2 regions of the Xylanivirga thermophila genome follow, and region 1 is predicted to be linked to the other one. Evidence: a T-box and tRNA genes for the amino acid it is inferred to sense, from the RefSeq annotation. Region 1 holds a T-box; the other holds one or more tRNA genes.
What was found. The T-box of region 1 lies ahead of serS (serine--tRNA ligase). A T-box ahead of a tRNA ligase gene usually reads a tRNA of that ligase, here a tRNA-Ser.
Positions count from the first base shown of each region.

Region 2: it encodes a tRNA-Ser, which carries the amino acid that the T-box ahead of serS (serine--tRNA ligase) is inferred to sense. The anticodon was not compared.

Region 1 covers NZ_RXHQ01000026.1:29,473-33,804, reverse strand. Annotated here, with positions in the region: gene serS (serine--tRNA ligase) at 196-1,470, opposite strand; T-box leader at 1,526-1,737, opposite strand; gene EJN67_RS14275 (3H domain-containing protein) at 1,782-2,087, opposite strand; partial or broken gene EJN67_RS14410 (HTH domain-containing protein) at 2,136-2,273, opposite strand; gene EJN67_RS10760 (amino acid ABC transporter ATP-binding protein) at 2,508-3,254, opposite strand; gene EJN67_RS10755 (amino acid ABC transporter permease) at 3,265-3,906, opposite strand; gene EJN67_RS10750 (amino acid ABC transporter substrate-binding protein) at 3,927-4,332, opposite strand, start outside.
Region 2 covers NZ_RXHQ01000005.1:60,559-69,579, reverse strand. Annotated here, with positions in the region: gene aroB (3-dehydroquinate synthase) at 1-992, shown strand, start outside; gene aroA (3-phosphoshikimate 1-carboxyvinyltransferase) at 1,021-2,292, shown strand; gene EJN67_RS04310 (prephenate dehydratase) at 2,285-3,142, shown strand; gene nagZ (beta-N-acetylhexosaminidase) at 3,274-4,533, opposite strand; gene EJN67_RS04300 (cation diffusion facilitator family transporter) at 4,793-5,968, shown strand; gene EJN67_RS04295 (hypothetical protein) at 6,021-6,347, opposite strand; gene EJN67_RS04290 (DUF3298 and DUF4163 domain-containing protein) at 6,533-7,267, shown strand; tRNA gene EJN67_RS04285 (tRNA-Ser) at 7,303-7,393, opposite strand; gene tadA (tRNA adenosine(34) deaminase TadA) at 7,443-7,901, opposite strand; tRNA gene EJN67_RS04275 (tRNA-Arg) at 7,949-8,025, opposite strand; gene EJN67_RS04270 (TetR/AcrR family transcriptional regulator) at 8,149-8,742, opposite strand; gene EJN67_RS04265 (radical SAM protein) at 8,828-9,021, opposite strand, start outside.

The sequences.
Region 1 (4,332 bases):
TGCTGTTGACACTTGTATAGTATAACAAAACACTAAATAGTTGTCAACATACAATATTCATTATTTTAGCTTTTACAATGAATCAATATGCCCTTAAGCATATAAACTGATACTTAAGTAAGGAATTTTAAAGCTACTAAACCCTAAAAAGCCTTGAATTTTTACAAAACCCAAGGCTTTTTAAATTGGAATATATTACCTTGTAATCTTGTCTATACCGCCCATATAAGGTATAAGTTTTTCCGGAATCAAAACCGAGCCATCCTGCTGCTGATAATTCTCTAGTATAGCAGCTACAGTACGCCCTATGGCTACACCAGAACCATTCAATGTATGCAAATATACAGCTTTTCCCTTATCAGAAGGTCTATATTTTATATTTGCCCTCCTTGCTTGAAAATCCTCAAAGTTACTGCATGAGGATATCTCTACATATCTACCATAACTGGGCATCCATACTTCCAAGTCGTAGGTCTTAGCTGAAGAAAATCCCAAATCGCCAGTACACAATGTAACGACTCTATACGGAAGGCCCAAAAGCTTTAATACATCTTCTGCATCCTTTGTAAGCTTTTCAAGCTCTTCATATGAATTTTCAGGCTCTACGAATTTAACCATCTCTACCTTGTTAAATTGATGCTGTCTTATAAGACCTCTAGTATCCCTGCCTGCCGAACCAGCCTCTGCTCTAAAACATGCACTATAGGCAACATGTTTTATTGGAAGTTTTGATCCATCTATTACCTGTTCCCTATACATATTTGTAACTGGTACCTCTGCAGTAGGTATAAGAAAATAGTCAGTCCCTGCTATCTTAAATGCATCTTCCTCAAATTTGGGTAATTGTCCTGTACCCTGCATACTGCGCCTATGCACTATAAATGGTGGGAACACTTCTGTGTAGCCATGCTGTGTAATATGAAGATCCAACATAAAGTTTACTAATGCTCGCTCAAGCCTAGCACCTAACCCCTTATAAAAGGTAAACCTAGCACCCGTAACCTTTGCACCAGTGGCGAAATCTAATATTCCAAGATCTTCCCCTATATCCCAATGGGCTTTAGATTCAAAATCAAACTCCCTTGGATCTCCCCAACGTCTTACCTCTTTATTATCCTCGTCTGAGTTACCAACAGGTACAGATTCATGGGGCATATTAGGAATGGTAAGTACAATAGCCTCCAATTTTTCTTCTATATCCTTTAACTTTTCATCATATTCCTTTATGGTCTTTGAAACTTCCTTCATTTCTTTCATAATAGAGGTCGCATCTTTTTTCTCCCTTTTGAGTTTTGCTATCTCCTGACTTACCGTATTTCTTTTGTTTTTTAGCTGTTCGCTCTCCCCTATATATTTACGTCTCTGCCCATCTAATTCTAAGAATTCTTTTAGATCTACTGTCCCTTTACGGTCTGATAGCATCTTCTCTACCGCTTCATGATTGGAACGAATAAATTTTATATCCAGCATAATAACCCTCCTAACCGAAATTTTTACCAAAATTAAAAAAATCCCATCCCTCTATTATAGGGACGAGAATACACCCGCGTTGCCACCCTTGTTGGGTTAAAACCCCAGCTTCAACCGGCGATAACGGCCCGGCATCCGGTACGGCCTAATATTACTTTCAGCCTACAGCTCCAGGACGGAATATCGATAGTGGTTCTACCGATTTGCACCTGCCATCGGCTCTCTTAGAGAACTCAAACTACCTTAACTTCCCTTCATCACTTTTTTCTTTTAATATATTATACACTATTTTTTAATATATTCAACTATAATCAGAGATTCTCTACCAAATATCCTTTTACTTTCAACGCCTGTTCTATCCTATCCAAAACATCATCGCTATCTGCCTCTATGGTGTGGAGATGTATACCTTCTGTCAGCGATGACAAAGGTTCTGCTTGTTCTTTTTGCATCTTTGCCATAAAGGCTCTAAGATCGCTAGGTGAATTTATCATAAGATCAGCTCTAAACTCTCCATATACTGGATGTTCAATGACTACATCCTTTACACTCCCGCCTAAATCCACAATAGTAGATAGCTCATCCTGTATTTGGCAAGGTTTATGCTTAAGAGCCAAGACCCTAGTATGCCTATCATTAAATTTTTGGGGTAATATATACCCTTGCGGAGTAGCAATTATAACATATCCTGCCGCCCTTAATATGGCTATATCCTGTACTATAACCTGGCGACTAACGCCAAATACCTTGGAAAGGGCAGAACCTGTTATAGGTTTATTATTATTTTGTATAGTCTTTAAGATAGCCTCTCTTCTGCTTTCTGAGTCTATTTTTTATTCTCCTCTCCAGATTACAATCATATGTTTAATAATGCTCTAATCATATTATACTGTAGCAAATTATGGTTTGCAATAAGATTCAAGAGGATTTTATCATTTCCAATCGCCAATAGCTGATGATTATTGAAACTATTATTACATCTGCCATTCTTAACTCCAAATAAACATATGTGTAAAAAAGATAAAATCACCCTCAAATTATAAAGCCACAAACTTTTTTATCCTATCATCTTCGAAATTACTGAAGAACGCTTCTTTGGTGCCTTCCTGCTGAATCTGTCCATCTTCCATAAATATTATCCTATTAGCAACTCTCTTTGCAAAAGTCATATCATGGGTTATGATCAAAATACCCATACTATTATCTGCTAATTTCTCTATTATACCTGCTATTTCCTCCCTTAATTCCGGATCTAAAGCAGAAGTAGGTTCATCTAAACACATGATATTAGGATTTAATGCACAAGCCCTTGCAATAGCTATCCTTTGTTTTTGACCTCCAGAAAGCTCAAATGGATAAGAATCAGCCTTTTCTTCAAGCCCCATGGTCTCTAGTAGTTCTAAAGCCTTATCCCTCGCTTCTTCTTTGGAAACTCCAAAGACATTTATAGGAGCCTCTGTTATGTTTTCCATTACCGACATATGGGGAAATAGGTTATAGTTTTGAAAAACTAGGCCTATTTTTTTTCGTATAGTCTTTATTCCATCAACACTAGCATATATACTTTTGCCACCAAGATCCTTACATAAATAGGATCCGTCAATTTTTATATCACCGCTATCACATTTTTCTAGATTATTTATACATCTGAGGAGCGTTGTTTTTCCAGCTCCCGATGGCCCTATAACCGCCAAGACTTCACCTGAATCCATTCTAAAGCTTATATCTTTTAGTATCTTTTTCTTTCCAAAGCTTTTGTTCAGATTATTTATTTCTAAAAGCATTTCGCTCCTCCTATTCATAATAAGAATATTTTTTCTCCATATTATTAAAAGCTTTAGTAAATATAGCGGTTAACATCAGATAGATAACCGCCACCAAGGCCAATGGAACTAATGAAACATCCCGATTCGAAGCAATTTTCCCAGCCCTCAATAACTCTCCGATCCCTACTACATATACCAATGAAGTATCTTTCACAAGGGTGATTACTTCATTTGCAATGGAAGGTAACACTATCTTGAACATCTGAGGAAGTATTATCCTTTTAAATGTCTTATACGGAGTCAATCCTAAAACCTTAGCTGCCTCATATTGTCCTCTATCAATGGATTCTATACCACCTCTGAATATTTCACCAAAATATGCACCATAGTTCAATACAAAAGCTATAATCACAGCAGTAAATCTATCAAAGGTTACACCTACTATAGGCAACCCAAAAAACACAAACACTATCTGAAGCATTAATGGTGTACCACGCATTACCCATATATAAAATTTAGTTATTGTAGATACAATTTTTATTTTTGATAATCTCCCTATGGCAACAAGCACTCCCAGTGGAATAGATAGTACAAGGGTTATAATAAATATGCCCAGGGTTCCCATAAGTCCATCAATCATAGACGGCAATAAAGTATATATATAGCTGATCATATCATCATCCTCTTACCTTAATCATTTTCTCCAAACCATTTTTTGCAAATTTTATTATAAGTTCCATCCTCTTTCAAATCATCCAAGGCATTGTTAATCGCTTCTAATAATTTCTTATCGCCTTTTCTAAGACCTATCCCATATTCCTCTTCCCCAAAATCCTCTTCGAGAATTTTATAGTCTTTAGGATCCTTTTGTTTGATATAGTATTTTGCAAGAACTTCATCTGCCACAACGGCATCTGCCCGTTTGGCTTCCAAGTCCATGAAAGCTTCATTATTTGTATCAAATAAAACCGGTTCTCCTCCTTTAAAACCCTTTACTATCGAAGGCTCCTTATTTATTGCTTCTAAAGTACTTGAGCCGTTTTGAACTGCTACCCTCTTATCTTTTAAATCTGCCTTGCTTTCTATATCGGATTCA
Region 2 (9,021 bases), on a different contig from region 1:
GGAAACATATAAAATCAATATACAATGGCAGAGAAGTTTCCGTATTATCCGATAAAAACGTTTGGCACATATATGGGGGTATCCTTACTAGATCATTGGAATATGCAGGATTTAAAGTATTTCCCATAATAATTTCTCCTGGTGAACAGAGTAAATCCCTAAAAACTCTTGAATTCATATATAACAGCCTCCTTGATTATGGCATAACCCCATCTAATATACTCCTAACCATGGGAGGAGGTGTAGTAGGTGATGTAGGTGGTTTTGCTGCTTCCACATATATGAGAGGGATCCCATATGTACAAATTCCCACTTCTCTGCTGGCACAAATAGATAGCAGTATAGGGGGTAAAGTAGCAATAAACCTTCCCAAGGGAAAAAATCTTGTAGGAAGCTTTTATCATCCCAAATTGGTTTTAATAGATCCTGATACACTAAAAACCCTCGATGGGCGTTTTATTAAGGATGGCATGTCTGAAATGATAAAATATGGAGCCATCTGCGATAAAGATCTATTATATGATATTTTAAATGCTAGCCCTTTGGATAATCAACTATCCTATATGGATAATTGGATATATATATGCTGTCTGCATAAAAAGAAAATAGTAGAAGCAGATGAAAAAGACAATGGGCTTAGAATGATACTAAATTTCGGTCATACACTAGGGCATGCTATAGAATATGCCACTAATTATAATACCTATACCCATGGTGAAGCTATATCCATTGGTATGCATGTCATTACACGAAAAACAGAGGATATGGGGCTTACCCAAAAAGGTACCGCCGATGCTTTAGAAAACATATTAAAAGCATACAATCTTCCAGTAGACCTCCCTTCTATATCTCCTGATAAAATACTCGACGGAGTATACAGGGATAAAAAAAATAGAGATGGAAAATTAAATCTGGTAATATTATCGAGCCTGGGAAAGGCCTTTATACACCCTATCACTCCCGATCAAGCAGGAAAATATCTGCTACCTTAACATATAATATTAAAGGAAGGAGTCAAAGATGTCCAATATAGAAATCAAACCATCTAAATTAGGAGGATCTATAGATACACCACCTTCAAAAAGCATATGCCATAGGGCCATTATAGCTGCTGCACTATCTAATGGTACCAGCCATATTAAGCCCATAGTACCATCAGATGATATATTAGCCACACTAAATGCCATAGAAAGTCTAGGTGCCTCCATAACTTCCGTAGAAAATACATTGTCCATAACAGGCAAAGGATACCCCATCCTTACCAATCCCATCATAGATTGTAATGAATCTGGCTCAACCATGCGATTTATAATTCCTCCTGTACTCCTTACTGGTGAAAAAGCCGTGGTAACAGGTAAAGGAAGACTTAGCAAGCGACCCCTAGAGCCATATGTGGAGATATTTAATAGGCAAAATATTATATACCACATGGATGAAGATAATCTTCCCCTCTATATCAAGGGTAAGCTACTTCCTGGAAGTTTTGAAGTAAGAGGCGATATAAGCTCTCAATTCATAACAGGACTAATGTTTGCCCTACCACTGCTTAGGGAAGATTCGACCATAGATATAACGGGTGAATTAGAATCAAAGGGATATATAGATCTTACCATAGATGTTTTAAAGGCATTTTCAATAGATATTATTAACGATGGATATAAAAGGTTTTATATTCCTGGCAATCAAGCATATAAGCCTATTAAATACATAGTTGAATCGGATTTCTCTCAGGCTGCTTTTTTTCTAGTGGCGGGAGCTTTAGGTAATAATATAATCTGCCGCGGATTAAATATCAAATCAACCCAAGGCGATAGGGTGATTTTAGATATCCTTCAAAAAGCGGGATGTAGTATAAGCAATAGTAAAGAATATATATCGGTATCCCCTTCAATGTTAAATGGTCTTGATATAGACGTTAAAAATTGTCCTGATCTTGTACCAATACTTGCAGTATTAGGATCATTAAGCAATGGCATGACACGTATCTATAATGCCCAAAGACTTAGATATAAAGAAAGTAATAGGTTAAAGGCAATAAGCAGTGAGCTCTCAAAGATAGGTGCATACATCAAAGAAACCGATGATGGATTGTTGATAAACGGGCGTCCGTATCTAGATGGTGGAGAAGTGGACAGTTGGAACGACCACCGTATTGCAATGGCACTATCTATCGCTTCTACACGATGTAAACAACCTATTACAATAAGAAACAGCCAAGCAGTCAAAAAGTCATACCCCCATTTTTTCGATGATTTTATTAGTTTAGGAGGAATTGTCCATGCATATGAATAGATATACTGTCACATTCCAAGGCATAGAAGGCTCCTTTAGCCATCAAGCTGTAAATAAAGTGTTCCATAGCAAAGTCATTCTTTTACCTGAAGATACTTTTGGAGATGCATTTTACGCTATTTCAAATGGCAAAGCCCAGTATGGGGTATTGCCTATAGATAATTCCTCTACCGGCCCTATCTCAGAAGTTTATGATCTTCTTTATAAATATAATTTGCATATAATAGGTGAAACATACATCCAGGTAGAACATCATTTGCTAGGTCTCAAAGATAGCTCTATAGATATGATAGAAGAAGTTTATTCGCATCCCCAGGCAATAAAACAATGTAAAAGATTTTTAAAATGCTACCCCAAATGGCGTATTATACCCTATTATGACACCGCAAAAAGTGCAAAATTTATAATGGAGCAAAATAATCCTTCACTATCAGCCATCGGTAGTATGGAAGCAGCAAAACTATATAATTTAAAAATATTAAAAAGAGATATACATGATAACTCTTTAAATTTTACTAGATTTTTAGTATTGAGTAGTGATCTTAACCCAATAGATAATTACGACAAAATAAGTATAATCTTAACTCCTTCAAATGATAGTAACGCCCTCTATAACATTATGAATATACTAGATAGGTATAATATCAGAATAATAAAGCTATGTACAAGACCAATCGTAGATTATCCATTTACATATATGTTCTATATGGATCTTAAAACGGATATGCCTATTGAAAAAACGCAGCAAGTTTTAGAATACATAAAAAATCATTGTACAAATTTTAGACTACTTGGTATTTATGATGAAGATAAAACCTGCCAAAATAAAATGAAACCGCCAGCGAAGTAGAGCGGTTTCATTTTTTTCTATATATTATGGAGGAGATTTCATATAAATATTATCTCTAATGTTTATAATAACAACATTCTTAGACTAGCCTATGAATAGTTTGTAAACATTTTATGAACATATCTTTTGCATTATTTTATATATTTATTCAACGTATTATCTATCCTTTCGTTGATTTTTTTCACATCTATTGATTGTACAGGCCCATCATCAAGTTTGTACTGATCCTTTAGAGATAATATTCTATATACGCTTTCATCTATCCTCTCTTCAGAAATAGTACCATCTTTAACAGCAGTTTTTATAGCATTAATTGCAGATATCTGGTTTTCATACTGATGACAAATCAATACTATGTCAGTACCTGCCACTATGGATTTTACAGCTGCTTCTCCCATACCATAATTATCCACTATAGCCCCCATAGTCATATCATCAGTAATAACAACACCGTCAAATTCCATATGATCTCTTAGGATATCTGTAATTATAGTTTTAGATAAAGAGGCAGGATTTTCCCCATCAAGTTGTGAAAATAGAATATGGGCTACCATTACAACATCTGCCCCATTATCTATCGCCTCTTTAAATGGCACAAACTCAAGATCTTGTAATCGCTCCAAATCATTATTTATACAAGGCAGATCCAAATGGGAATCTACTGAAGTATCTCCATGTCCTGGAAAATGTTTTATGACCGGTATTATACCTTCAGATGCTATCCCTTCCATGGTCCTTATACCCAATTTAGTCACTATTTCTATATTGTCACCAAACGACCTAGAACCAATTACAGGATTATTAGGATTGCTGTTTATATCTAAAACCGGCGCAAAATCCATATTTAAACCTAATCCCTTAAGTTCCTCCCCTATTATGCTGCCTATTTCAAACGAAAAATCCCCATTATTTATATCGCCTATGGTTTTGTTAGGCGGGAGCTTTTTAAATTCTTTAGGCATTCTGCTTACCCTTCCCCCCTCTTCATCGGTTGATATAAATAGAGGCATCTTATTTACAGTATTGATATTTTTTAATTCATTTAATAAATCTACCAATTGCTCTACATCCCTTATATTCCGTTCAAATAAAATAAAACCTCCTACATGATAGTCCTCTATCAAACGCCTAGTAGCATCATTTACTGTATATCCTTCAAATCCTACTAAAACCATTTGACCAATTTTCTCATCAAGGGTCATTTCATCAACTTTTTCCTTTATATTATCTTTATATCGTTCCTCTACATTTGGTTCTACCATATCACTTTCCTGTTTTTCTTCATTTGGTATCTGTAATTGTATTTCACCCTCTACTTGTTTTTTAATACAACCTACCATATTGAAGAGTATTAAAACAAGCAATAATAAAATTGAAATCTTCTTATTCATTTTATATCCTCCAATGCATATATCTGCATGTAATTATAATCTGTAAATTTTTATATATTTATATGCTATATGTATAATACTGCTTTGTCAATAAACATAATTTCTGCACTATAGCGTTTCAATATATTTTTATATCCCATAAGTTATTTAGCTATATAAAAATTAGTAAAACATGATATAATTGTGGTACATTACTTTAAAAAAACTTAAGGCAATGCTGATAAATATATTTTTTATATAGATATTGGAGGTTAGATGTATGCTTGTAGATTATATATTGAAATTGTCTACAAAGAATAATAGTGATTTTAGCGATAGGGAAACAAGGGGAAAAGTAGGATATATGGCCGGTCTGGTTGGAATAATAATCAATTTAATTTTATTTATTGTTAAATTAGCTGTAGGAATCATAGTTTCCTCAATAGCTGTTTTGGCAGATGCATTTAACAATCTATCCGATGCTGCCTCTTCCATTATTACAATTGTTGGCTTCAAGCTTTCAAATAGACCGCCAGACAAAGAGCACCCCTATGGACATGGTAGAATAGAATATCTTTCCGCCTTAATAGTTGCATTCATGGTTATGCTAGTAGGATTTCAATTTATAAAAACTTCTTTCGAGCGCATTAAAAATCCTAAACCTGTGGCTTTTGAATGGCTCCCCTTTGTACTATTGCTAGTTTCTATATTCTTAAAAATATGGCTCAGCCTATTCAATAAGAAATTAGGAAATATAATTTCTTCTTCTGCGCTTAAAGCTACTGCTATCGATGCACTAGGCGATGTATTTACTACTTCAGTAGTGGCTATATCACTATTTGTATCAACATTTACAGATTTCCCTATTGATGGATATATCGGGGGCTTTGTAGCCATTTTTATCATATACGCAGGATTTAATCTAGTAAAAGAAACCATAAGTCCATTAATTGGGGAGGCACCAGATGAAGAACTCATAAAATCCATTAAGGAAGGTGTACTATCATATGAATATATAACTGGTGTACATGATTTAATTGTTCATAATTATGGTCCTGGAAGGACCATGGCTTCTATCCATGCAGAATTCCCTGCAAATATAGATGTGGTTGAAATTCATGAAATAATAGATAAGGCTGAAAGGGAGCTCAGCGAAAATCTAGGATTACATTTAGTTATTCATATGGATCCCGTTTCTATAGAAACAAAAGAGATTATAGAAACAAAAAATGAAATTGAAAAAATAATTAAAGATAATGAATTAATAAATTCCATACATGATTTTAGAATAGTTGGCAAGGGAGACAAAAAGAATCTTATCTTTGATATTGTTGTAGATGCATATAAATTGAATACTCCCGCCATGGAAGAACAACTTAAAACTGATATTTGTCAAGCTGTAAAAAAGGTCAATCCCCACTACAATTGTATTATAACAATAGATAAAGAATTTTAGAATATGTGACTAATATAAAAACAGGAGTGATTAAATTACTCCTGTTTTTATATTAACTCTCTTTTGACCGTTTCACAATAAATCCGCCAATCATATTACCAGCCAATGCTACAATAGCATATTCTATTGTATAAATCCAAGCACTACTATTATAATATATAAAAATAGTTGGTATAAAGATAACTCCTACAATCAGTACAAAAATCAAATTTAAACCATTTTTTATGCCATAAAACAATGATACTATAAAACAGATAATAGGTATAGCTATTAATAATATTAGCATAAAGCTCCCTGTATCCTTACCTAGCAGAGGCAACATATAAAAAGCCATTGCGCAAATTAATAGATAAGGTAACATTTTCCCAATTTTATCCATCTAAAGCCTCCCCCACTAATTGTTAATAGTTAGATAATAAATTCATACGTTTAGTATATATTATTTTTAGTATAATGTATATAAACAACAAATCTTATTTAAAATCCACTTTTCTCATATATAAACAGTATATGAACAGCTAAAAATAGCATACTAAAAATATATTATATAGGGAGATGTGTATTATGCCAAAAAATATAATTATGTTTTTAGTTGGACTTTTATTATCCACAGGATTGGTATATAATGCAAACAATATACATCATATTTATACCAATACTTCCGAAATTATAAATAGCGATGCATCGATATTTGAAAAATCCATAGACTATGAAACCAATAATCTAGAATTAGATATAAAAATACCCGTAGTACGAGGATTAAAAAATAAAAAAATTGAACAAAACTTAAACAGAAAAATAAGGAAGGATATATTGCACTTTAAAAAAGAAATAGAGGATAAGGCAAATAAAGATATATACAGTAATATTCATTATGAAGCAGTAACTTCTTATGAAGTACCTTTTCAAAGTGATAATATAATAAGTATTACAATATTATTCTATGAATATACGGGTGGAAATCACGGTGTTTCCAAAAAAGCAGCCTATAACTTTGATTTAAATACGGGAGAAGAGATAACACTAAAGAGTATATTTATAGATGGAATTGGCTATAAGGAAATAATAAATAACGAAATAGAAAAGCAAATCTCTCAATGCAAGGACACAAGCTTTTTTACTGGAGAAGATGGTTTTACAGGTATACACTATGATCAAGCCTTTTATTTTAAAGATGATAGCATCATAATATATTTTGAACTATATGATATTGCTCCCTATTCATCCGGAATACCAGAATTTAAGATCCCCTTAAGACTCCTGAAAGACATTATACTGCCAGAATACCTGGCAGTATAATGTCTTTAAAAAGCTTTCTCCATTCACTGTAAATTTGGCGGAGAGTCAGGGATTCGAACCCTGGGTCGGCTCATCACCGACACGAAATTTCGAGTTTCGCACCTTCAACCACTCGGACAACTCTCCATATAGTACTCATTATAGTATATGACAATTTTTTTAGCAACAAACAAATTCAGCCTCTTCTTAAACGCTTTTGTCTAAAAAAATTTTGCATAAGCTCTCTGCATTCGTCTTCAAGTATACCTTGTATTACTTCTACCCTATGATTAAATCTATTATCCGTTACTAGATCATATAAGCTACCAACACAGCCACCTTTTGGATCCCATGCTCCAAAGATTAAATTTTCTAACCTTGATTGTATCATAGCACCAGCACACATAGCACATGGCTCAATGGTAACATACAAAGAACATCCAGTAAGTCGCCAGCTTTTAAGATTCTTAGAAGCCTCACGTATGGCAATTATTTCAGCGTGTAAAGTAGGATCCTGATGACTCTCTCGCAGATTATAGCCTCTACCTATTACCAGTCCATCCTTTACTACCACAGCACCTATTGGTACCTCATCTCGTGAATAAGCCTTCTGAGCTTCATAGATAGCCTGCCTCATGAAATCTTCATGTAGCACTATATTCTCACAACCTCAATTAAAATAATTTAAATTTAAGCATAAAATGGTGCACCCGAAGGGATTCGAACCCCTGACACCTGGTTTAGGAAACCAGTGCTCTATCCTACTGAGCTACGGGTGCACAGATAAATACTTTAGACAGCTTTTTTATTATAAGCTAAAATTACAGATTTGTCAAATGTATTTTTTATTATAATACCGTTGTTAGAGAGTTAACTCTCTAACAACGGTGATTGTTTTCATCTTAAGCTTTTAATCCATCAATTAAAATATGCAGACTCCTTAAATATAGCTGAAAATTCGAGTCTTTATAGAATGAAACCTTTGACCATAATGATTCAAGAAGATTATACAATGTAGAAGACATGCTCTCTGCATCCACATCCTTTATCTCCTTTTTTTGCATTCCCTCATTCAAAAGTGGCAAAAATAGCTGTCTGAAGCTTTCTATTCTATCAGCTATTCCATTTAGGCGATTTTGCTTCTTCATCTTCATGATCACCCTAATATCCAGAAGTATACGTATTTTATATTTTTCATCTTGATATTGGGTGACAAAATGCCCAAATATGGTCTTTATCTTATCCACTGCCGTCAAATCCGATTGATTGAGGATAGGTCTGCATTCATCTTCTATATCGTCTAAAACCTTTTTGACTACTTCAGCAAATATCTCATCCTTGTTTTTAAAATATTGATATAAGCTCGTTCTAGCCATGCCGCATTGAGATGCAACATCTGACAGACTAGTATAATGGTAACCTTTTTGGCCAAACACTACCATAGCCTGATCTATTATTTGCTCCCTCATTAAATCATAATCTACAATCTTAGGCAATAGGCACCCCCCCATTAATAAAAAATATATTATATAACATATATAATGGGTGCAAAGCAACGCCTTACACCCATATAAAACTTACTTATCTAGCAGTCTGTGCTTCCTTTTCAGCCTTTGCTTTTTGGCTTTCTTCCCATAATCTATCAGCTGTCTCTGCCCATTCTTTTGATATATCCTGGCATTTATCGGTTAAATCAACTACATCCTCTTCATCTAGGAACTGGGTAGACTTAGCACCTGACTTTATTACCATTTCCTTTAGCTCATTTGGATTGT